Regions from separate parts of the Actinoplanes sp. NBRC 101535 genome, predicted to be linked through region 2. Evidence: riboswitches for the same ligand, from Rfam matches in the RefSeq annotation. Region 2 holds a riboswitch; each other region holds the start of a gene.
What was found. Region 2 has a riboswitch for cobalamin ahead of QSK32_RS02245 (VWA domain-containing protein). Riboswitches for the same ligand answer to the same signal wherever they lie in the genome.
Positions count from the first base shown of each region.

Region 1: it holds a riboswitch for cobalamin, as region 2 does, so the genes downstream of both, QSK32_RS43540 (ribonucleoside-diphosphate reductase subunit alpha) here and QSK32_RS02245 (VWA domain-containing protein) in region 2, are expected to answer to the same signal.
Region 3: it holds a riboswitch for cobalamin, as region 2 does, so the genes downstream of both, metE (5-methyltetrahydropteroyltriglutamate--homocysteine S-methyltransferase) here and QSK32_RS02245 (VWA domain-containing protein) in region 2, are expected to answer to the same signal.

Region 1 covers NZ_BSSY01000030.1:30,221-37,417, reverse strand. Annotated here, with positions in the region: gene QSK32_RS43555 (FecCD family ABC transporter permease) at 1-455, opposite strand, end outside; gene QSK32_RS43550 (GNAT family N-acetyltransferase) at 552-1,079, opposite strand; gene QSK32_RS43545 (ribonucleotide-diphosphate reductase subunit beta) at 1,100-2,095, opposite strand; gene QSK32_RS43540 (ribonucleoside-diphosphate reductase subunit alpha) at 2,095-4,470, opposite strand; cobalamin riboswitch at 4,587-4,795, opposite strand; gene QSK32_RS43535 (PDGLE domain-containing protein) at 4,858-5,199, opposite strand; gene QSK32_RS43530 (energy-coupling factor ABC transporter permease) at 5,196-5,894, opposite strand; gene QSK32_RS43525 (RNA polymerase sigma factor) at 6,153-6,686, shown strand; gene QSK32_RS43520 (hypothetical protein) at 6,683-7,197, shown strand, end outside.
Region 2 covers NZ_BSSY01000001.1:518,697-525,893, forward strand. Annotated here, with positions in the region: gene QSK32_RS02235 (citrate synthase) at 1-1,039, shown strand, start outside; gene QSK32_RS02240 (gluconokinase) at 1,145-2,707, shown strand; cobalamin riboswitch at 2,800-2,930, shown strand; gene QSK32_RS02245 (VWA domain-containing protein) at 2,941-5,253, shown strand; gene cobO (cob(I)yrinic acid a,c-diamide adenosyltransferase) at 5,470-6,069, shown strand; gene QSK32_RS02255 (cobyrinic acid a,c-diamide synthase CobB) at 6,063-7,197, shown strand, end outside.
Region 3 covers NZ_BSSY01000007.1:195,448-202,644, forward strand. Annotated here, with positions in the region: gene QSK32_RS21145 (ABC transporter substrate-binding protein) at 154-1,128, shown strand; gene metE (5-methyltetrahydropteroyltriglutamate--homocysteine S-methyltransferase) at 1,175-3,415, opposite strand; cobalamin riboswitch at 3,509-3,715, opposite strand; gene QSK32_RS21155 (hypothetical protein) at 3,735-3,968, opposite strand; gene QSK32_RS21160 (LacI family DNA-binding transcriptional regulator) at 4,167-5,159, shown strand; gene QSK32_RS21165 (hypothetical protein) at 5,190-5,867, opposite strand; gene QSK32_RS21170 (hypothetical protein) at 5,937-6,485, opposite strand; gene QSK32_RS21175 (MFS transporter) at 6,662-7,197, shown strand, end outside.

The sequences.
Region 1 (7,197 bases), on a different contig from region 2:
GCGAGCGCACCGAGGAAGGCACTGGTGGAGAGGGCGTACTGCCCGAAGCCTGCGCCGGCCCCGAACAGGATGGCCGCCGCGGCGCCGCTGGAGGCGCCGGAGTTGATGCCGAGCAGGTACGGGTCGGCCAGCACGTTGCGGACCATCGCCTGCAGTGCCACACCGCAGACGGCGAGACCCGAACCGGCAAGCATGCCCAGCAGGACGCGCGGAAGCCGCACCTGCCAGACGATGGCCTCCTCCGGCGGCGTCCAGGTGACGTCGCCGAGGCCGGTCAGCTGGTGCCCGATGATCCGGGCGACGGTCGCCGGGCTGATCCCGATCGCCCCGGTGCCGACCGCGACCAGTCCGGTGACCAGCAGGGCGACGATCAGTCCGGCCAGCAGGAGGGTGGTCCGGCGACGCTGGGCCGCGATGCCCAGCACGTCGTCGTGCTTCATCGACGGGGCGCTCACCCGAAACACCCTCTTCTCGTTGTTGCCAAGCTTATGCAACAACGTATCAGCAAGATCAATCGGCGGAAATCCCCGACCGCGTCACAGGCCTCCCCCTCAGGGGTACGCGGAGAGCACGGTCCCGTCGGCGGCGCGTTCGAAGAGGTGCTCCAAGCCGTCCACCTCGTCCCACTGCTCGCCGACCCGGGTGAAGCCGTACCCGGCGATCGTGGCGAGAGAGGCGGTGTTGCCGGGGCTGATACTCGCCCGGACGAGGTGCACCGACGGCTCGGCGGCGGCCCGGGCCAGCAGTTCCCGGACCATCGCCCGCGCGTACCCCCGGCGACGGTGTGCCGGGTCGACGCCGTAACTCAGCTCCACCCGCCCGTCCGCGTCCGGCGGCCCGTGGAAGGCACCCGTCCCCACCACGGTCCCGTCGTCGAGAACCGCGGCGTTCGCCACCCAGCCGTCGGCCGACGGGTCACCGGCGATCTGGTCGAGGCGCATCCGCCACAGCCAGGTCAGATCGTCGGAGGTGAACCAGTCGGTGAGAGCCACCCCCGCCAGCGAACGGGCGGTGACCAGGTCACCGTCGAGCAGGCCTTGCAGAACCGCGGGTGACAGCGGCACCAATCGAATCGTCACCCGCGGATTCTGCCACGTGCTCAGAAGTCGTCGTCGAAGCTGACGGTTCCGGTCACGCCCACCTGATAGGCGGAGACGCGGCGCTCGAAGAAGTTCGACAGCTCCTGGACGTCCTGCAGCTCCATGAAGGCGAACGGGTTCCTGCTGCCGTAGATCGGGGCGATGCCCAGCGCGGCCAGCCGGCGGTCCGCCACATGCTGCAGGTACTCCCGCATGTCGGTCAGCGACATGCCGGAGACGCCCTGTTCGAGCAGGTCCGCGGCGAACTGCACCTCGCACTCGACGGCCTCGGACAGCATGTCGCGGACCTGCTGCTCCATCTCCGCGTCGAACAGGTCGGGCTCCTCGGCGCGGGCCGTGTCGACCACGTCGAACGCGAACGCCATGTGCATGCTCTCGTCGCGGAACACCCAGTTGGTGCCGGACGCGAGTCCCTGCAGGACACCACGGGAGCGCAGGAAGTACACGTACGCGAAAGCGCCGTAGAAGAACAGCCCCTCGATGCACGCGGCAAAGCAGATCACGTTGAGCAGGAAGGCCCGCCGGTCGGCCCGGGTCTGCAGCGACCGCAGTTCGAAGACCGAGTCGATCCACTTGAAGCAGAACTCGGCCTTACGGGCGATCGACGGGATGTTCTCCACCGCCGCGAACGCCTCGAACCGCTCCTGCTCGTCGGGGACGTACGTGTCCAGCAGGTTCAGGTAGAACTGGACGTGCACGGCCTCCTCGAACAGCTGCCGGGACAGGTAGAGCCGGCCTTCGGGCGAGTTGACGTGCTGGTACAGGTTGAGCACCAGGTTGTTCGCCACGATGGTGTCGCCGGTGGCGAAGAACGCGACCAGCCGCGACACCAGGTGCTGTTCGGCGGGCGACAACTTGGCCAGGTCGGCGAGGTCGGAGTGCAGGTCGACCTCCTCCACCGTCCAGGTGTTCTTGATCGCGTCCTTGTAGCGGTCGAAGAAGTGCGGGTACTTCATCGGCCGCAGGGTCAGGTCCATTCCGGGGTCGAGCAGCATTACTGGCAGGCCTCACACGATTCGGGGTTTTCCAGGGAACAAGCCTCAGCGGGCGTCAACGCCGGGATGAGAGAGACGGCCGGTGCCGCGGCAACGGACACCGTCGCCTGCTGAATACGGGTCGCCGGACGCGAGCGCAGGTAGTACGACGTCTTCAGGCCGGTCTTCCACGCGTAGAGATACATGGAGGAGACCTTGTTGATGGTCGGCGCGGCCATGAACAGGTTCAGCGACTGCGACTGGTCGATGTACGGGGCACGCGCCGCCGCCAGGTCGATCAGGGCACGCTGCGGCAGCTCCCACGCGGTCCGGAACAGTTCACGCACGTCCGCCGGGATCTCCTCGATGCCCTGCACCGACCCCTCGGCCCGCTTGATCGCCTCACGGATCGGGGCGGTCCACAGACCGCGGGACTTCAGCTCGCGTACCAGATAGGTGTTGATCTGAAGAAACTCGCCGGACATCGTCTCGCGCTTGAACAGGTTGGACACCTGCGGCTCGATGCACTCGTAGCAGCCCGCGATCGAGGCGATCGTGGCCGTCGGCGCGATCGCCACCAGCAGCGAGTTCCGCAGGCCGTGCGAAGCGATACCGGCGCGAACGGCGTCCCAGCGCGACGTCTGCGACGGCGTGGCGCCCCACAGGTACGGGTGCAGGTCACCGGCCGCGGCCCGGGTCTCGGCGAACGCCGGGTGCGGGCCGGCCACCGAGGCGAGCTGGACCGACGTCTCCAGAGCGGTCAGGAAGATCTCCTCCTGAACGCGCGTCGACAGTTCGCGGGCGGCGGCCGAGTCGAACGGCAGGCCCAGGGTGAAGAACGCGTCCTGCAGGCCCATCAGGCCCAGCCCGACCGGGCGCCAGCGCGGGTTGGACGCCGCAGCCTGCTCCGCCGGGTAGTAGTTGATGTCGATGACCCGGTCCAGGAAGACCACCGCGGTGCGGACGGTGGCCCGCAGCTTCTCCCAGTCCACCCCGTCCGAAGTCACGTGCGCGCCCAGGTTGACCGAGCCCAGGTTGCAGACCGCGGTCTCGGCGTCGTTGTTCACCTCGAGGATCTCGGTGCACAGGTTCGACAGGTGGATGCTGTTGCCGGGCGCGCCCGTCTGGTTCGACAGCGAGTTCGAGCGGTCCTTGAACGTCATCCACCCGTTGCCGGTCTGCGCCAAGGTGCGCATCATCCGGCCGTACAGATCACGGGCCTTGACGGTCTTGACCGCGTTCTTCTCCGCCGCCCGGTAGGCCTCGTCGAACTCACGCCCGAACAGGTCCGGCAGCTCGGGGGCATCGGACGGGTCGATCAGCGACCAGTCGCCGTCCGCCTCGACCCGGCGCATGAACTCGTCCGGAATCCAGTTGGCCAGGTTCAGGTTGTGCGTGCGCCGCGACTCCTCGCCGGTGTTGTCCCGCAGTTCGAGGAACTCCTCGATGTCCGGGTGCCACGGCTCGAGATAGACGCACGCCGCGCCCTTACGCCGGCCGCCCTGGTTGACCGCCGCGACCCCCGCGTCGAGTGTCTTCAGGAACGGGACGATGCCGTTGGACCGGCCGTTGGTGCCGCGGATCAGCGCACCCCGGCCCCGGACCCGGCTCCAGGAGATGCCGATGCCACCGGAGAACTTCGACAGCTTCGCGACCTGGTGGTACCGCTCGTAGATCGAGTCGAGTTCGTCCTTCGGCGAGTCGACGAGGAAGCACGACGACATCTGGGTGTGCCGGGTGCCCGAGTTGAACAGCGTCGGCGAGCTGGGCAGATAGGCCAGCGACGACATCAGGCGGTAGAACCCGACGGCCTCGTCCGCGGTCTCGGACAGTCCGCAGGCCACCCGCATCAGCCAGTGCTGCGGGGTCTCGATGATCGTCCGGCGGGTCGGGTGCCGCAGCAGGTAGCGGTCCGCGACCGTACGCAGGCCGAAGTACTCGAAGCGCAGGTCACCGGCCGGGTCCACGGCCGCGTCGAGCAGCGACGCGTGCGCGGTGACGAACGCCAGGGTCTCGTCGCTGATCAGGCCCTCGGTGTGGCCGAGCCGGATCGACTCGCTGAAGAGGGTGACGCCCTCCTCGGAGACCTCCTTGCTGACGTACGCGGCGAGGAGGCGGGCGGCCAGACGCGAGTACTGCGGCTCCTCGCCGATCAGCTCGGCGGCCGTCTGAATCGACAGTTTGTCCAGCTCGGCGGTGGTAGCCCCGTCGTAGAGACCGCTGATCGTCTTGGTCGCCACCCGCAGCGGGTCGACCTCGTCCAGGTCGGCGACCCACAGCTCGACCGCCGTGACGATCTTGTGGACGTCCACGGGTTCCAGGTCGCCGTTGCGTTTGCGGACCTGCATGCCGTGCCGCCGTTGCTCCGGCACCGCGACTCCCGATGTGACCGTCATGGTCTCTCCCTCATGCCCTCTCGACAGGTCGTCGGGCACGCAGGGGGACGCCGCCGGCACACGGTCACCGGCATGATGGCGTCAGTCGTCCCACGCGACCTCGGACCGCCGCACACGTCGCGTGCGGCGCGCTGGCAGGTCTTCGGACTCGTGGGCACTGACGCTTCCTACCGGCCGTCGCTTCCCAGACCGTGACCGGTCCAGTGCTTCATGACGGCTTTCGTTCCCACTCACCGCTGCGGGGCAGTCCCGGTTTTCCACCGGGTTCCCTGTTGCCTCGGACAGGCCAGAAGAGGCCGCCCGAACCAGCTGCGGGGAACACCATATATGGGTGACCGACCTCCGGCACAACACCAGATGCTGCGCCCGGAGGTCGTGTCGTGAAGATCACCGGGGCGCGCGGCGCCGGACCAGCCAGAACAGTCCGCCACCGACGGCGAACGTGACGAGCACCCCGAGGACACCGGACAGGCCGGTGGCGACGAATTCGTTGTCGATCCCCCGCAGGGCGTAGCCGGCCAGCGGGCTGTCACCCATCTGATGCTCACCCTCCTGCTGGAGCATGCACGTCCCGCCGGTGATCTCGTCGTCGGCGTTGAACGTGCAGCCCTGGCGGGCCGCGTAGTCCAGGCCGTCCGGGCTGCCCGAGGCGAAGTTGCTGACCACCCCGGCGAGCAGCAGCGCGACCAGCAGGCCGCCGGCCAGGAACCATCCGAGTCGCCGGCTCATGCGGGGACCTCCACCTCGGTCGGGGCGGGCTTGCGGAAGCGGCGCAGCGCGTACACCAGGTCGGGACGGACCCGGGCGACGGTCATCACGGTGGTGGCCGCGATCAGGCCCTCGCCGATGCCGATCAGCACGTGCACCCCGGCCATGGTGGCGGCGATGCCGGTCAGCGACAGGTCGGTGGTGCCGCCCAGCGCGTACTCCAGGACGAAGCCCTGCGAGGCGACGACCACACCGACGATCGAGGCGATGAAGGCGGTCACGCCGAGGCCACCGGCGGTGCGGGGCAGGATCCTCAGGAGAAGGGCCACGAGGAGGTACGCGGCCGCGGTCCCGATCAGTGCCATGTTGGTGACGTTGAGCCCGATCGCGGTGAGTCCCCCGTCGGCGAAGAGCAGACACTGGACGATCAGCACGGTCGCCACGCAGAGCGAACCCACCCACGGGCCGACCAGGATCACCGCCAGGGTGCCGCCGAGCAGGTGACCGGAGACACCCGGCAGCACCTGGAAGTTGAGCATCTGCACGGCGAAGATGAACGCCGCGACCAGCCCCGCCATCGGCGCCAGGCGGTCGTCGAGGTCGGCCTTGGCCCGCCACACGCTGACCGCGAGGCCGGCGACCGCTATCACTACGAAGACCATCGAGACGGGACCGTTGACGATCCCGTTGGCGATGTGCATCGCCGTTGTGTCCATGGATGCCCTCCCCAGGCGTGCCCGCCGTCACGCACGGCTCAGCAGCAGCATATTGATAGTCGCCTGCTGTTGCCAAGATCTTGCAACTGCGCGGCGCGGTCGGTGGAGATCGCGTGCGTCACTCCAGCGCCTTCTCAGGTACGCGAGAAGCACCGCACCGGGTGACGCGGGAGCCGGCCGTACCCCGTACCCCCGAAGAAGCGGAAGCGAAAGGCGAAAGAGGAGGGGTGGTGCCGGACATGAAACAGAGTGGACCTCGTGACCTCTGACGACCGCCGGGCGCGGTTCGAGCGCCTGGCGCCGGCCGTGATCGAAGCCGTGCGGCGCTACCTGGCGCGGCGCACCGATCCGGCGACCGCTGACGACGTGCTCTCCGAGACGCTGCTGGTCTGCTGGCGGCGGATGGCGGAGATGCCCCCGGAGCACGTGCCGTGGGCGTACGGGGTGGCCCGGCACTGCCTGGCCAACGCCGAACGCGGGCAGCGCCGGCATCTGCGGCTCGTCGCCCGGATCGGGCTGCTGGACCCGCCGCCGGCGGCCGTCGATCCGCCGGCGTTCGAGGACGACGAGCTGAGCACCGCGATGGCCCGGCTCCGGCTGGCGGACGCCGAGATCCTGCGGCTGTGGGCCTGGGAGGATCTCGCGCCCGCGGCCATCGCGACCGTGCTGGGGATCACCGCGAACGCGGCGAGCATCCGGCTGCACCGGGCGAAACAGCGTCTGCGGGACGAGTTGCGAAAGACCGGCGGCGCCGCCGGACATGAGGAGTCGACAGAGGGGAGCCGGTCATGACCGACGACGACCTGCGCGGACGTCTGCGCCGCACCGACCCGGCGGCGTCCCTGCCACCGATCGCCCCCGATCGCGCCGCACGACTCCTGGAGGAGATCATGACCACTGAGACTCCGGCCCGTCCGTCCGCCGGCCGCTGGGGACTGGCCGCGGCCGCCCTGGTGCTGATCGCGGGCGGCGGCGCGACCTGGGCGCTGACCCGCCCGGAGGCACCGGTGACGGCCCCGGCCATCACGGCCGTCGAGAACCTGTCATTGGCCGGTGACGGCGCCACCAGCAAGTGTGCGGAGCCCACCGCCGAGGTGCTCGCCGCCGAGGCGGACTTCGTCTTCGCCGGGACCGTGACGGCAGTGGTGGACGGCCAGGTCACCCTGGGCGTCGACCGCATCTATCACGGGAAGACCGTGCAGGAGGTCCGGGTGGCGCGGGCCGGCGACGCCTCGGAGCAGATGATGGGCAGCGGCCGGTTCGAGACCGGTGGGAGATATCTGGTGGCGGCCGCCGCCGGCAC
Region 2 (7,197 bases):
CGAGGTGTCCTACCTGCTGATGAACGGCGAGCTGCCCACGGCCGCCCAGCTGCGGGAGTTCGCCGACCGGATCCGGGTGCACACCCTGCTCCAGGAGGAGATGCGCACCTTCTTCTCCAGTTTCCCGCGGGACGCGCACCCGATGGCCGTGCTCTCCTCGGCGGTCACCGCGCTGTCCACGTTCTACCAGGACGCCCTCGACCCGCTGGACGCCGAGCAGGTCGACATCTCCGCGATCCGCCTGATGGCGAAACTTCCGACGATCGCCGCCTACGCCTACAAGAAGTCCATCGGCCACCCGCTGCCGTACCCGGACAACTCGCTGGACTACGTGCAGAACTTCCTGCGGCTCACGTTCGGCCTGCCCACCGTGGGCTACGACGTGGACCCGAAGGTCGCGAAGATCCTCGACATGCTGTTCATCCTGCACGCCGACCACGAGCAGAACTGCTCCACGTCGAGCGTGCGGCTGGTCGGCTCGTCGCAGGCCAACCTGTTCGCGTCGGTCTCGGCCGGCATCAACGCCCTCTCCGGCCCGCTGCACGGCGGCGCCAACGCGGCGGTCCTCGAGATGCTCGAGCAGATCCGCAAGGACGGCGGAGACGTCAACTCGTTCGTCACTCGCGTGAAGAACAAGGAGAAAGGCGTCAAACTGATGGGCTTCGGCCACCGGGTCTACAAGAATTACGACCCGCGCGCCGCCATCGTCAAGAAGGCCGCCCAGGAGATGCTCTCCACCCTGGACAAGCCGGACCCGCTGCTGGAGATCGCCTTCAAGCTCGAGGAGATCGCCCTCTCCGACGAGTACTTCATCTCCCGCAAGCTCTACCCGAACGTCGACTTCTACACGGGCCTCATCTACAAGGCGATGGGTTTCCCGACCAAGATGTTCACCGTTCTCTTCGCCATCGGCCGTCTCCCGGGCTGGATCGCCCAGTACCAGGAGATGATGCTCGACCCGGCTAACAAGATCGGTCGCCCGCGGCAGATCTACACCGGTGCTCCGGTGCGCGATTTCGTGCCGCTGGATCAGCGCTGACCGTCGTATTTCGTACGCATTTCGAGAGCGCCCCGCCGGCTTCGTGCCGGTGGGGCGCTCTCGTGTCGGGGTATGAGGGTCCGCAGACATCGGAGAGGGGCATGCATGGACGTCGTGATCGGCATCGACACCGGGACCACCGCTACCAAGGGGGTGGCCGCCACCACGACCGGTGAACTCCGGGCACTGGCCAGCGTCCACTACCCGCTGTCGGTCCCCGGGCCCGGCCGCGCCGAACTCGACCCGGCCGCCCTGGTCGACGCCGCCCTGCAGGCGCTGACCGATGTGGCCCGCCAGTGCCGGGAGCGCGGCGACCGGGTGGCGGGTGTCGCCCTCAGCTCGTTTCTGCACGCGCTGGTCCCGATGGACGATGCCGGGCGGGCACTGGGACCCGTCGTCACCTGGGCGGACAATCGTTCCGCCGCGCAGAGCCGCCGGATCGCGGCGGACGGGGCGGGGGCGGCGCTGCAGGCGCGTACCGGCACGCCGGTCCACCCGATGTCCCCGCTCACCAAACTCGCCTGGTGGTCCGAGACCGATCCCGATCAGCTGCGCGACACCCCGCGCTGGGGCGGGGTGAAGGAGCTGATCGTCGCGGCGCTCACCGGCGGTCCCTTCCTCGTCGACCTGTCGGTCGCCTCGGGCACCGGCCTCTACGACATCCACGCACGGCAGTGGGACCCCGCGGCCGTCAAGATCGCGGGGGTACGCGCGGAGCAACTCGCCGAGGTCGTCCCCACCACGTCCCGGCTGACCCTGTCCACCGCGGTGACCACCGCCGCGGGCCTGCCACCCGGCACCCCACTGATCATCGGTGCCGCCGACGGCCCGCTCGCCAACCTCGGCGTGGGCGCGACCCCGCCCGGCGTGGCAGCGGTCTCGCTGGGCACGTCCGGTGCACTGCGGACCGTGGTCGACCGCCCGGCCGCCGACGAGGCCGGGCGCCTCTTCTGCTACGCGCTGACCGAGGACCGCTGGGTCGTGGGGGGAGCGGTCAACAACGCCGGGTCGGTGGTGCGCTGGGCCTCCCAGTCCCTGACCGGTGTCCCGGACCCCGACGGCTCCTCCCCGGTGGAACCGGCCGACGGCCTCGACGCGGAACTGCTCGCCGAGGCCGCCACGATCCCGGCCGGCAGCGACGGACTGCTCTGCCTGCCGTACTTCCTGGGCGAACGGGCTCCGTGGTGGCGCCCCGGCATGCGCGGCGCCTACCTCGGCCTGCGCCGCGAACACCACCGCGCCCACCTGGTCCGCGCCGCGGTGGAGGGCGTCTGCCAGCAGCTGGCCCTGGTCCGTGACTCCTTCGAGGCCGAGGGTGTCGCCCTCACCGAGATCCGGGCCACCGGCGGCGCCGCGGCCTCCACGCTGTGGGTGGCGACCCTGGCCGGCACGCTCGACCTCCCGGTGTCGGTGGCGGACATCCCCGAGGGCACCGCCCTGGGCACCTGCCTGCTGGCCTGGCACGCCCTCGGCGAGCTGCCCGACCTGGACCGGGCCGCCGCCCTGGTGCCGACCGGCGAGACGACCCGGCCCGACCCGCGGGACGCCGCGCTCTACCGGCGTCTGCGCCCACTGGTGGAACGCTCCGCGCTGGCCGTCCTCGACGTGGTGACCGAACTCGACGAACTGGCGCCCGAGCCCCTGCCCGGGACGGAGAAGGCCGTCTGACCTCCGGGGCCGGTGTGAGGGATGTCCTGCGGGCGGGGGCCGCGTTGACGGTTCCACCCCGGGTAGGAAAGAGTGGCCGGGAGCGGTAGCGGAGGAACCCGGTGCGAATCCGGGGCGGTCCCGCCACTGTGACCGGGGAGCGACCTGCCGGCAGAGACGCCACGACCTGCAACGGCGGGCCGGAAGGCGGAGCGGGGAGCGTCGATCCGGGAGTCAGGAGACTCCGGCCGCTCGTGCCACCGTCGCGCGGGCGTGGATACCCGCCGGAAGGGAACCCCGTGACTGTTCCGTACCCGTTCTCGGCCGTGGTCGGCCTGGACGATCTGCGGCTCGCCCTCCTCCTCACCTCCGTGTCGCCGGCCGTCGGCGGCGTGCTGGTCCGCGGCGAGAAGGGCACCGCCAAGAGCACCGTCGTCCGCGCGCTGGCCGGCCTGCTGCCACCGGTCACCGTGGTGCAGGGCTGCCGGTTCGCGTGTGATCCGCAGGCGCCCGACCCGGACTGCCCGGACGGCCCGCACCCGGACGGCGGACCCGACAAGGACCGCCCGGCGAACCTGGTGGAACTGCCGGTCGGCGCCACCGAGGACCGGGTGGTGGGCACACTCGACCTTCAGCGCGCGCTCAGCGACGGGGTGAAGGCCTACGAGCCCGGCCTGCTGGCCGCCGCGCACCGCGGCGTGCTCTACGTCGACGAGGTGAACCTGCTCCCCGACCACCTGGTGGACCTGCTGCTGGACGCGGCCGCGATGGGACGCGCCCACGTCGAACGCGACGGGGTCAGCGTCAAACACGCGGCCCGGTTCCTGCTCGTCGGCACGATGAACCCGGAGGAGGGCGAGCCCCGCCCGCAGCTGGTGGACCGGTTCGGCCTGGTGGTGAACGTGGCGGCGCCCCGCGACGCGGTGCAGCGTGCCGAGGTGGTGCGGCGGCGGCTGGCGTACGAGGCGGATCCGGCCGGGTTCGCGTCCCGGTTCTCCGCGGACGAGCGACGCTACGCGGCCCGGATCGCGGAGGCCCGTGCCCGGCTGCCGCTGGTGACCCTGCCCGACGAGGAGCTGGACCGGATCGCCCGGGTCTGTCTCGCCTATGGCGTGGACGGGATGCGGGCCGACATCGTGGTGGCGCGGTGCGCGGTGGCACTGGCCGCCTGGCACGGCCGGGACACGGTGACGGCCGAGGACGTGGCGGGCGCGGCGCGGCTGGCCCTGCCGCACCGGCGGCGCACCGACCCGCTCGACCCGCCGGGCACCGACGAGGAACGGCTCGAGGAGGCGCTGGCCGAGGCCGAGCGTCAGGCCGAGCAGGAGCGCGCATCGCAGGATCAGGCCGATCGGGACCCGGACGGCGGTCCCGACGGTGACGGTCCCGATGGTGACGGTGACGGTCCCGATGGCGATGGTGACGGTCCTCCGGAGGGCGGCGGGGGCGGTGAGCCGCGAGGTCCGCGTGACGGCGGCGGGCCGCAGGGCGGTTCCCACCCCGGCGACGGTACGCAGGGGAGCACCGCGACTGACGACCCGGCGGATCCGGGGCCGGACCCGGCGAGCGGGCAGCCGCAGACCTCGGGGGCGATGGCGAGTGCCGGGGCGGCGTACCGTACCCGGACCCTGCGGATCTCGGCCCGCGGCGAGGGGGGACATGCCGGACGGCGGTCGCCGGCGTTCGCGCGCCGGGGCCGTGTCGTCGGGAGTCGCGTTCCGGCGGGGAAGCCGACCGGGGCGCCGCATCTGACGGCGACGCTGATGGCGGCTCTGGAACGGGCCGCCGCGGGCGCCGACGCCGCGCCGGGACGATCCGTCACGCCGGGAGGATCCGTCACGCCGGGACCTTCTGGGGAGCCGGGACGATCCGTGGTGCCGGGACGTTTCGGGACGCCGGGACTGCCTGTGCGGACGGGACCGGTCGTGCGGGTCGAGCCCCGCGACCTCCGGGAATCCGTGCACGTCGGCCGGGAGGCGAACCTGGTGCTGTTCGTCGTGGACGCGTCCGGATCGATGGCGGCCCGCAAGCGGATGACCCTGGTGAAGACCGCGGTGCTGTCGTTGCTGCGGGACGCCTACCAGCGACGGGACCGGATCGGCATGATCACGTTCCGGGGTGCGGACGCCGAGGTGGTGCTCCCGCCCACGTCCAGTCACGAGGTCGGCGTGATGCGGCTGGCCGCGCTGCGGACCGGCGGGCGCACACCGCTGGCGGCCGGACTCCGTGCCGCCGCGGCCACGATCGCCACCGAGCGCCGCCGGGACCCGCGACGCCGGCCGCTGCTGGTGCTGGTCACCGACGGCCGGGCGACCAGCGGGCCGGACCCGGTGGGTCTGGCGCCGCTGCTCAGCGGTGTCTCGGCGGTCGTCGTCGACTGCGAGTCCGGTCCGATCCGGATCGGTCGTGCCCGTCGGCTGGCCGCCGCGCTGCGGGCCGACGTGATGCCCCTGGAGCAGTTGCAGGCCGCGACCGTTCTCGGTGGGCGTGCCGCGGCCGGCTCTCCGTCCGGAGCCGGCTCCACGGCCGGTGTCGCGGGCGACCGGGCTTACCGCCGGGCGGCGTGATCCACCGGTTCTGAAGCCGCCGGCCACGGAGAGTCCCCGGTCGCCGCGGTGCGCCGCCGGGCCGGGCCACCGCCGCCGGGCCGGGCCACCGCCGGTGGGTGGGTGGCATGAGCCGGGCCGTGCGTGATCGCCGCGGGTCCCGGGACGACCGGTATTCGGCGGGAACGGATCCGTGCGTACCCCACATGAATTCGATCTTGGAGAGGGCGAGCGAGCATGCCGCAAGGGAAAGTCACCACTGTTCCGGACGACGGACTGACGACGCGGCAGCGACGCCGGCAGGCGGTGTTCGCCGTGCACACCGGGCCGGGCAAGGGCAAGTCGACGGCCGCGTTCGGGATGGCGCTGCGCGCGTGGAGCGCGGGGTGGCCGGTCGGCGTCTTCCAGTTCGTGAAGTCGCAGAAGTGGAAGGTCGGCGAGGAGACCGCGCTGAAGGCCCTGAACGGGGTCAACGGTACGCCGGTCACCTGGCACAAGATGGGCGAAGGATGGTCCTGGATCCAGAGGGCCGGCACCGAGCGTGACCACGCCGCCGAGGCCGCCGAGGGCTGGGAGCAGATCAAGCGGGACCTGGCCGCCGAGACGCACAAGTTCTACGTGCTCGACGAGTTCACCTATCCGATGAAGTGGGGCTGGGTCGACGTCGCCGAGGTGATCTCGGTGATCCGGGACCGCCCGGGCACGCAGCACATTGTGATCACTGGACGGGACGCCCATCCGGACCTGATCGAGGCCGCCGACCTGGTCACCGAGATGACCAAGATCAAGCACCCGATGGACGCCGGCCGCAAGGGACAGCAGGGCATCGAATGGTGAGCATCCCCCGGGTGGTGATCGCCGCGCCGGCCTCCGGGCACGGCAAGACCACGGTGGCCACCGGCCTGCTCGCCGCGTTCGCCCGGCGGGGCATGACGGTGGCGCCGTTCAAGGTCGGGCCGGACTACATCGACCCGGGCTACCATGCGCTCGCCGCCGGCCGCCCGGGCCGCAACCTGGATCCGGTGATGGTCGGCGAGGAGACCGTCGGCCCGCTGTTCGCGCACGGTTCGGCGGGCGCAGGCATCGCGATCGTCGAGGGCGTGATGGGCCTCTACGACGGCCGGACCGGCGCCGGGGAGCAGGGTTCCACCGCGCAGGTCGCCGATCTGCTGCAGGCCCCGGTGATCCTGGTGGTGGACGCCGCCGCGCAGGGCCGTTCGGTGGCCGCGCTGGTGCACGGTTTCCGGAGCTTCGGCACGGTCCGGCTGGCCGGGGTGATCCTGAACCGGGTCGGTTCGGACCGTCACGAGCAGATCCTGCGGGACGCCTGCGAAGAGGTCGGCACGCCCGTGCTGGGGGCGATGCGCCGGGCGGACGCGGTCGCCGCGCCGTCCCGCCACCTCGGTCTGGTGCCCGCGGCCGAGCGCCGGACCGAGGCGCTGGCCTCGGTCGACGCCCTCGCGTCGCTGGTCGCGTCGTCGATCGACCTCGATGCGGTGGCGGCGGTGGCCCGGTCGGCGCCGCCGCTCGACGTCACCCCGTGGAGTCCGGTCGCCGAGGAGCCGGCGCAGGGCGCTCCGGTGGTCGCGCTCGCCGGTGGTCCGGCTTTCTCCTTCGCGTACGCGGAAACGGCGGAACTCCTCGCCGGCGCCGGAGCGACGGTGGTGACCGTGGACCCGTTGCACGACACCGCGTTGCCGGAGGGGACCCGGGCGCTCGTGGTCGGCGGCGGTTTCCCCGAGGTGTACGCCTCCGAACTGTCCGCCAACGATCAGTTGCGGACGGCGGTGCGGGAGTTCGCGTCGGCGGGCGGGCTGATCTCGGCGGAGTGCGCGGGGCTGCTGTGGCTGTGCCGGACGCTGGACGGTGCGCCGATGTGCGGTGTCCTCGACGCGGAGGCCGCCATGACGCCGTCGCTGACGTTGGGTTACCGGGATGCGGTGGCGCTGAGCGACAGTCCCCTGG
Region 3 (7,197 bases), on a different contig from region 2:
TCCCGGCGCCGGCGCCGTCGTCCTCCTCGGTGTCGCCGCTCCAGGGCCCCGACCGTCGTCGATCGGCCCGCTGGTAGCCTGCTGCACATCCTTGGCAACAGCAAACCAAGGGCGTCGGATCGCTGACCGGGCGCCCGATGAAAGGTCCCGCCGATGAAGGCGTTCCGCCTCCTCGCCACCAGCGCCGCCGCGATCCTGCTCACCGCCGGATGCGGTGCCGGCTCCACCGCCGAGACCACATCGGGTACGCCCGCCGGCGGATACCCGCTGACGCTGACCAACTGCGGCGCCGAGGTCACCTTCGACAAGGCCCCGGAGCGGGTGGTGCTGCTCAAGAGCGCCGCCGTGCCGTACCTGCACTCGCTCGGCGTGCTGGACCGGGCCACCGCGCGGGCCGGGCTGTACCCGACGGAGTACTACGACGCCGCCACCCAGGCCGAGATCGACAAGATCCCGCTGCTGACCGACAAGACCGACACCAGCGGCCACCTGCAGATCTCCAAGGAGGTCGTGATCAGCCAGCAGCCCGACCTGGTGCTGGGCGAGGTCGACAACCTGTCCCGCGACACGCTGTCCGCGGTGGACATCCCGCTGCTCGAAGAGCCCACCATGTGCCCGGGCAACACGACGAAGCCCACTTTCGACGACATCTACTCGCAGATGCGTACCTATGGAAAGGTCTTCGGCAAGGACGCCGAGGCGGCCGTCAGTGCTCTCCAGGAGCGCGTGTCGAAGATCGGCAAGGTCGAGGGCGACCGCACGGCGGCGGTGCTCTACCCGACCGTCGGCGGCGGGGTCACCTACGCCTACGGTTCGGCGAGCATGGCCGAACCGCAGCTGGAGGCGGCCGGGTTCACCAACGTCTTCGCCGACAGCAAGGAGCGTGTCTTCGAGGTGACCCTCGAGGAGCTGCTCGGCCGCAACCCCGACGTGCTGATCCTGCTGTACGGCGACGGCGACCCCGCCGCGGTCCAGAAGGCGATCACCGACCTGCCCGGCGCCGACAAGCTCAAGGCCGTGAGCGGCGGCAACGTCCTGCCTCAGCTGTTCAACTTCACCGAGCCGCCGTCCCCGCTCTCCGTCGACGGCCTGCAGAGGATCGTCGAGCGGTTCAAGACCGCCGCGTGACCGCCGTGCGTCCCGGGGCGGGCGGCGACGCCCGCCCCGGACCGGTTCAGCCCGCCCGGACCTCCGCGGCGGCCGCGACCAGGTTCCGCAGCGCGGCCTCCACCTCCGGATAGCCGCGGGTCTTCAGCCCGCAGTCCGGGTTGACCCACAGCCGGCGGCCCGGCACGGCGGCGACCGCCCGGCGCAGCGCACCGGTCACCTCACCCCGCGACGGCACCCGCGGGGAGTGGATGTCCCAGACCCCGGGCCCGACGCCGCGGCGGTACCCGGCGGCGGCCAGATCGCCGAGCACCTCCATCCCGGAACGGGACGCCTCGAGGCTGGTGACGTCCGCGTCCAGGCCGTCGATCGCGCCGATGACCTCGCCGAACTCCGAGTAGCACAGGTGGGTGTGCACCTGGGTGCCGTCCGCCACCCCACTGGTGGCCAGCCGGAACGCGCCGACCGCCCAGTCCAGGTAGGCCTTCTGCGCGGACGCCCGCAGCGGCAGCAGTTCGCGCAGGGCCGGCTCGTCGACCTGCACCACCGTGATGCCGGCCGCCTCCAGATCGGCGCACTCGTCGCGCAGGGCCAGCGCCACCTGGTCGGCGGTCGCCGCCAGCGGCTGGTCGGTGCGCACGAACGACCAGGCGAGGATGGTGACCGGCCCGGTGAGCATGCCCTTGACCGGTTTGGCCGTCAGCGACTGGGCGTAGCTGGACCAGGCCACCGTCATCGGCGCCCGGCGCGCCACGTCACCGAAGATGATCGGCGGCCGGACGCACCGCGAGCCGTACGACTGCACCCACCCGTGGTCGGTCGCCGCGAACCCGTCGAGCTGCTCGCCGAAGTACTGGACCATGTCGTTGCGCTCGGGTTCGCCGTGCACGAGCACGTCCAGGCCGAGCTCCTCCTGCAGCCGGATGACGTGGGCGACCTCGGCACGCATCCGCTGGGCGTAGCCGTCGGCGTCGAGCGTCCCGGCACGCAGTGCGGCACGGGCGGCGCGCAGCTCGGCGGTCTGCGGGAACGAGCCGATCGTGGTGGTCGGCAGCGGCGGCAGCTGGAGACGTTCCTGCTGGGCCGCGGCCCGCGCCCGGTAATCGCCGCGCTGCCGGTCGGCGGGGGAGAGCGCGGCCAGGCGGGCGCGGACCTCGGTGCGGCGCCAGGTCTCGGGAGCGGGCGACAGGGGTACGGGCGCCGGCCCGGTCCCGTCCCGCAGCGCCGCGCCGAGCAGCACCACCTCGTCGACCTTCTGCCGTGCGAAGGCCAGTCGTTCGCGCAGTTCCGGCGCGAGCCGGGTCTCCGCGTCCAGGTCGGCCGGCACGTGCAGCAGCGAGCAGGAGGCGGCGACGGCGACGTGGTCGGCGAGCGCGGTCAGCGTGGTGCCGGTGGTGATCGCGGCCCGCAGGTCGGTGCGCCACACGTTGTGCCCGTCGACCAGCCCGGCGACGATGGTCTTGCCCGGCAGCGGTCCGGCGGCGGCGAGCCGGGACAGGTTGGCGGGTCCGGCGACGAAGTCGAGGCCGATCGCCTCGACCGGGGTGCGCAGCAGGGCCGGCAGGGCGTCGCCGAGGTCACCGAAGTAGGTGGCGACGAAGATCTTCGGCCGGTCGGTGAGGGCGCCGAGACGGGCGTACGCATCGTGCAGGGCGCTGATCTCGTCGATGGTGCGGTCGGCGACGTAGGCGGGTTCGTCGAGCTGCACCCAGGCGACCCCGGCGCCGGCGAGGGCGGACAGGATCCGCGCGTACGTGTCGACCAGGTCGCCGAGACGGGCGAACGGGTCGTCCCCCTTGGCCAGGAGCAGGAACGTGGCCGGCCCGACCAGCACCGGTCTCGTGGTGATGCCGTGCGACTGCGCTTCCGCGTACTCCGAGACGGGTTTGACCGGGTTGGCGGTGAAGACCGTGTCGGGGGAGATCTCCGGAACCAGGTAGTGGTAGTTGGTGGCGAACCACTTGGTGAGCTCGAGCGCCGGTTCGGCGTCGACGCCCCGCGCCATGGCGAAGTAGGTGTCCAGCTCGGACAGGCCGAGCCGCCGGAACCGTTCGGGGATCGCGCCGACGGCGACCGCGGTGTCCAGAACGTGGTCGTAGTAGGAGAACGTGTTGGACGGGATCGCGTCCAGCCGGGCGTCGCGCAGCGTCCGCCAGACCTCGGCGCGCAGCCCGGCGGCCGTGTCCTCCAGCGAGGCGGCGTCGATGGTGCCCGACCAGTAGGCCTCGACGGCCTTCTTCAACTCCCGGTTCGCGCCGATGCGCGGATAGCCGAGGACGGTGCTCTGACCGAATGCGGTGTGATCCACCGGTGTCTCCCTCCCTCGAAGCGGCCGGCGGGCACGCGAAAAGAGGGGGTTCACCCCTGGTCCTCCCGAGGGACCGCCGGCGGCGCCCACCGGTCGGCGGGCGCGGCGCCGGCAGGTCTTCGGACTCGTGGGCACGCGTGCTTCCTACCGGCCGTCGCTTCCCAGACCGTCGCCGGTCCAGTGCTTCATGACGACTTTCGTTCCCACTCACCGCTGCGGGGCAGTCCCGGTCTCCCACCGGGTTCCCTCTTACGACGCCCCGCCTGGCGGGTGGGGCGAACCGGCACCGCGGGTCACTCTACCCGGCCTCCGGCCCGGCTCAGCCGAAGGATTTCACCGCCGTCCAGTCGGTGGAGATGACGATCTCGTCGGAGATGCCGACGCTGGTCTCTCCCGGGTGGTAGAGGCGGATGTTGCCGTCCGCGCCGGCCGGCTTGAGCGAGGCGACGACCGCACCCGGCTTGCCGTGGCGGATCATCATGGTGCCGCTGGCCATGTTGCGGAACAGCAGGTCGGGAGTGCCGTCCAGGTCGACGTCGGCGATGTTGACCACCTTCCGGGCGGTCAGTGCCCAGGCGGTCCGACGGGATCCCTGACGCGCTGGGAGGCGGTCGAGGACATCGCCGTACTGCCGGACGACTTCGACGCGATCGCCATCGGTGTGGAGATGACCGTGCGGGGCGAGATCTCCTGACTTCGCCCGGGAGTAAAAGGGGCAGGGAAGACCGGGGGCGCGTCCTATAGTCGGCGGATGCAGCGGAAGCGAGTGACTCTGGCCGATGTCGCGGCCGCCGCCGGGGTGTCCAAGGCGGCCGTCTCCCGGGTGCTCAACGACGCGCCGGGCGTGTCGGCGCGGACCAAGGAGCACGTCCGGGCGGTGATCGCCCGGCTGGACTACCGGCCGGACTCGGTGGCCCGGGCCCTCGCGCACGGGCACGGCGACGTCATCGAGCTGGTGATCGTGGACGATCCGTCGGTCTTCGGGACCAGTCCGTACTACGGCCGGGTCACCGCCGGGATCCTCCAAGAGCTGGCCGGCAGCACCGCGCAGCTCAGGGTGCACGTGGTGGAGCGGGCTCAGGCGTCGGAGCTGATCGCCACGATCGCCGAGTCGGTGAGTCTCGGTGTGCTGCTCAGCAATGTGGAGCCGGAGCTGGCGGCGGCCTTCTACGAGCAGTGCGACCGGGTGGTGACGATGGGCCCGTCCGCTCCGGGGGTCCCGTTCGTGGACGTCGCCAACAGCGACGGTGCCGCCGCCGCGGTGCGGCATCTGCACGAGTCGGGGCGCCGCCGGATCGCGGCCCTGCACGGGCAGGAGGGCAATCCGTGTGCGGACGCCCGCCGGGACGGGTTCCGGCGGGCGGTGCGGGAGTTGGGGATTCCGGAGATCTCGCTGACCGGGAAGTTCCGGCGTGAGGTGGGTTATGAGCTGGCGACGCGGCTGGTCGCCGAGGAGCCCGGGGTGGACGCGATCTTCGCCGCCTGCGATCTGCTGGCGATCGGGGCGATGCAGGCGCTGGGTGACGCGGGGCGGCGGGTGCCGGCCGATGTGGCGGTGGTCGGGTTCGACGACAGTGTGATCGCCGAGTGTGCGACGCCGCCGATGTCATCGGTGCATCAGCCGGTGGAGATGATGGCCGCCGCGGCCACCCGGGCTCTGGTGCACCGGCAGGTCGCGCCGTTCTGGCGGTGTGTGTTCCCGGCGGACCTGCGGGTGCGGCAGAGTTCCAGGGCAGGGCTTTGAGGAACGGGCGGTATTGCCGGACACCGAGTGTCACGGATCGACACATGACCAACTCTTGATGCTATTGACTGAAGAAGTGGAGGTGATGGCGCGGATCACCACCGGCAGTCCGAGAACGATCAGCAGAGGCGCGGGCCACCACCGCGGGAACCAGTCCCCGTCCGACAGGTTGGTGAAGCCGACCGCCAGCATCGACAGCGGAAGGCTCAGCACCGCGATCACCGGCGGAAGGCAGCCGGGCCCGGCCGGCGGCCCGCCCCTCCACCACACCACCAGCTCCGAGGCCGCGGTGAGTGCGGCGTACACGAGGGCCGCGAAGAGCGGGATCGTGACGAGCCCGTACCACGACTCCGGCCATGCCGAACCGGGAATGCGCGCCCGGTCCACGGTGACCGGGGTGCCGTGCCAGAGTCCGACGTCGACGTCGTCGCCCGCGCTCAGGTGCAGGGACACCTCGATCGTCCGGCCGCCGGACAACGCGATCGTCGCCGAGTGCCCGGTGCCGCCGGTCTCGCGCCCGTCCTGCCCGGAGTGCGACGGCGAGCTGCTCGTCGCGGTCACCTCGCCGGCGACGTGCGTCAGGCAGGTGTCCGGGCAGGACCGGGCGTGCCCGATCGCCCCGGCCTGCCAGATCCAGTAGGTGAACAGTGTGCCGATCAGTGCCGCGACCGCGCTGTGCCGGATCGGTGCCCGCCGGGGAGATGCCATGTCGCCCAGTCGAGCCGCGCGACGTAAGAGTCACGTTCGGATCAGGTTACGGACCGATTCGGATCAGGACTACTTCGGCAGGACCGGGGCGGGGCCGTTGTCGACGAACGAGAACGTCGTCGCCAGGTTCGCGTCGCCCAGTTCCTCGGCGATCAGCCCGGTACGGGGGAAGTACTGCAGGAACGCGCCCTGGTTGTGGATGCCGTAGGTCGGCCGCCCGTTGTCCTTCGCGGTCTGCGCGACAAGCGTGAACAGCTGGCCGGCCCGCTTCGCGTCGCAGGTGGTGGCCACCGCGGTCAGTGGGTTGCTGCCGTTGTTGCGGATGCCGATGCAGGCCGCCTTCGGGCCGTCGCCGGCCTTCGCGGTCTTGATCTGGTACTTGTCGCCGACCGGGGAGAGGACGAAGAGCCCGTACGCGGGTTCGCCGTCGATCAGGTCGAGCCGGCCCTTGCCGTCGATGCCGACGATCGACTCGAACGACGGGAGCGGCTTGATGACGACCTGCCGTTTGCCGGTGAGGATCGGGTCGGCGGCGGCCGCGGCGGCCGGGTTCGCGGCCAGCGCGCCGAGGGCCAGGCCGGTGGCGGTCAGGGCGCCGAGGACTGCGGTCTTCTTCACGGTGGGCTCCCGGGGTGTGGTGGATGTCGTCTGTGGATCCCACAGTCGTCCTCCGGCGCGTACCCGGTGGCGTTCTGCCCGTTTCGCGGCACGAATGGTGGAGACATCGCGGCCCGGATCGATCTTGCTGTTACCCTGTTGCACATTATTTGCAATAGCGGGGTGGGGGAGTCCGGGTGGCCGGGGCCGTACGGCGATGGATGATTCTTGCCGAGATCATGCACCTGCCCGCCGTCCCGCGGCTGCTGGTGCTCACCCAGCTGGCCTTCAACGTCGGGTTCTACCTGGTGCTGCCGTTCCTGGCCGGGCACCTCGCCGAGGACCTCGGACTCGCCGCGGCCACCGTCGGGCTGGTGCTCGGGCTGCGTACCTTCAGCCAGCAGGGACTCTTCCTGATCGGTGGGGTGCTCGCCGACCGGTTCGGTGCCCGGCCGGTCGTGCTGACCGGCTGCGTCGTCCGCGTCGCCGGTTTCGTGGTGCTCGGCCTCGCCGGGAACCTTCCGCAGGTCCTCACCGGTGCAGTGCTGACCGGTGTCGCCGCCGCGCTCTTCTCGCCCGCGGTCGAATCGGCGCTGGCCCGCGAAGGCGGCCGCCTGGAAACGGCCGGCCGGGTCCGGCGTACCGACCTGTTCGCGATGTTCTCCGCCGCCGGGGAAGTGGGCGCGGTGACCGGTCCGCTGCTCGGCACCCTGCTGCTCGCCGCCGGATTCCG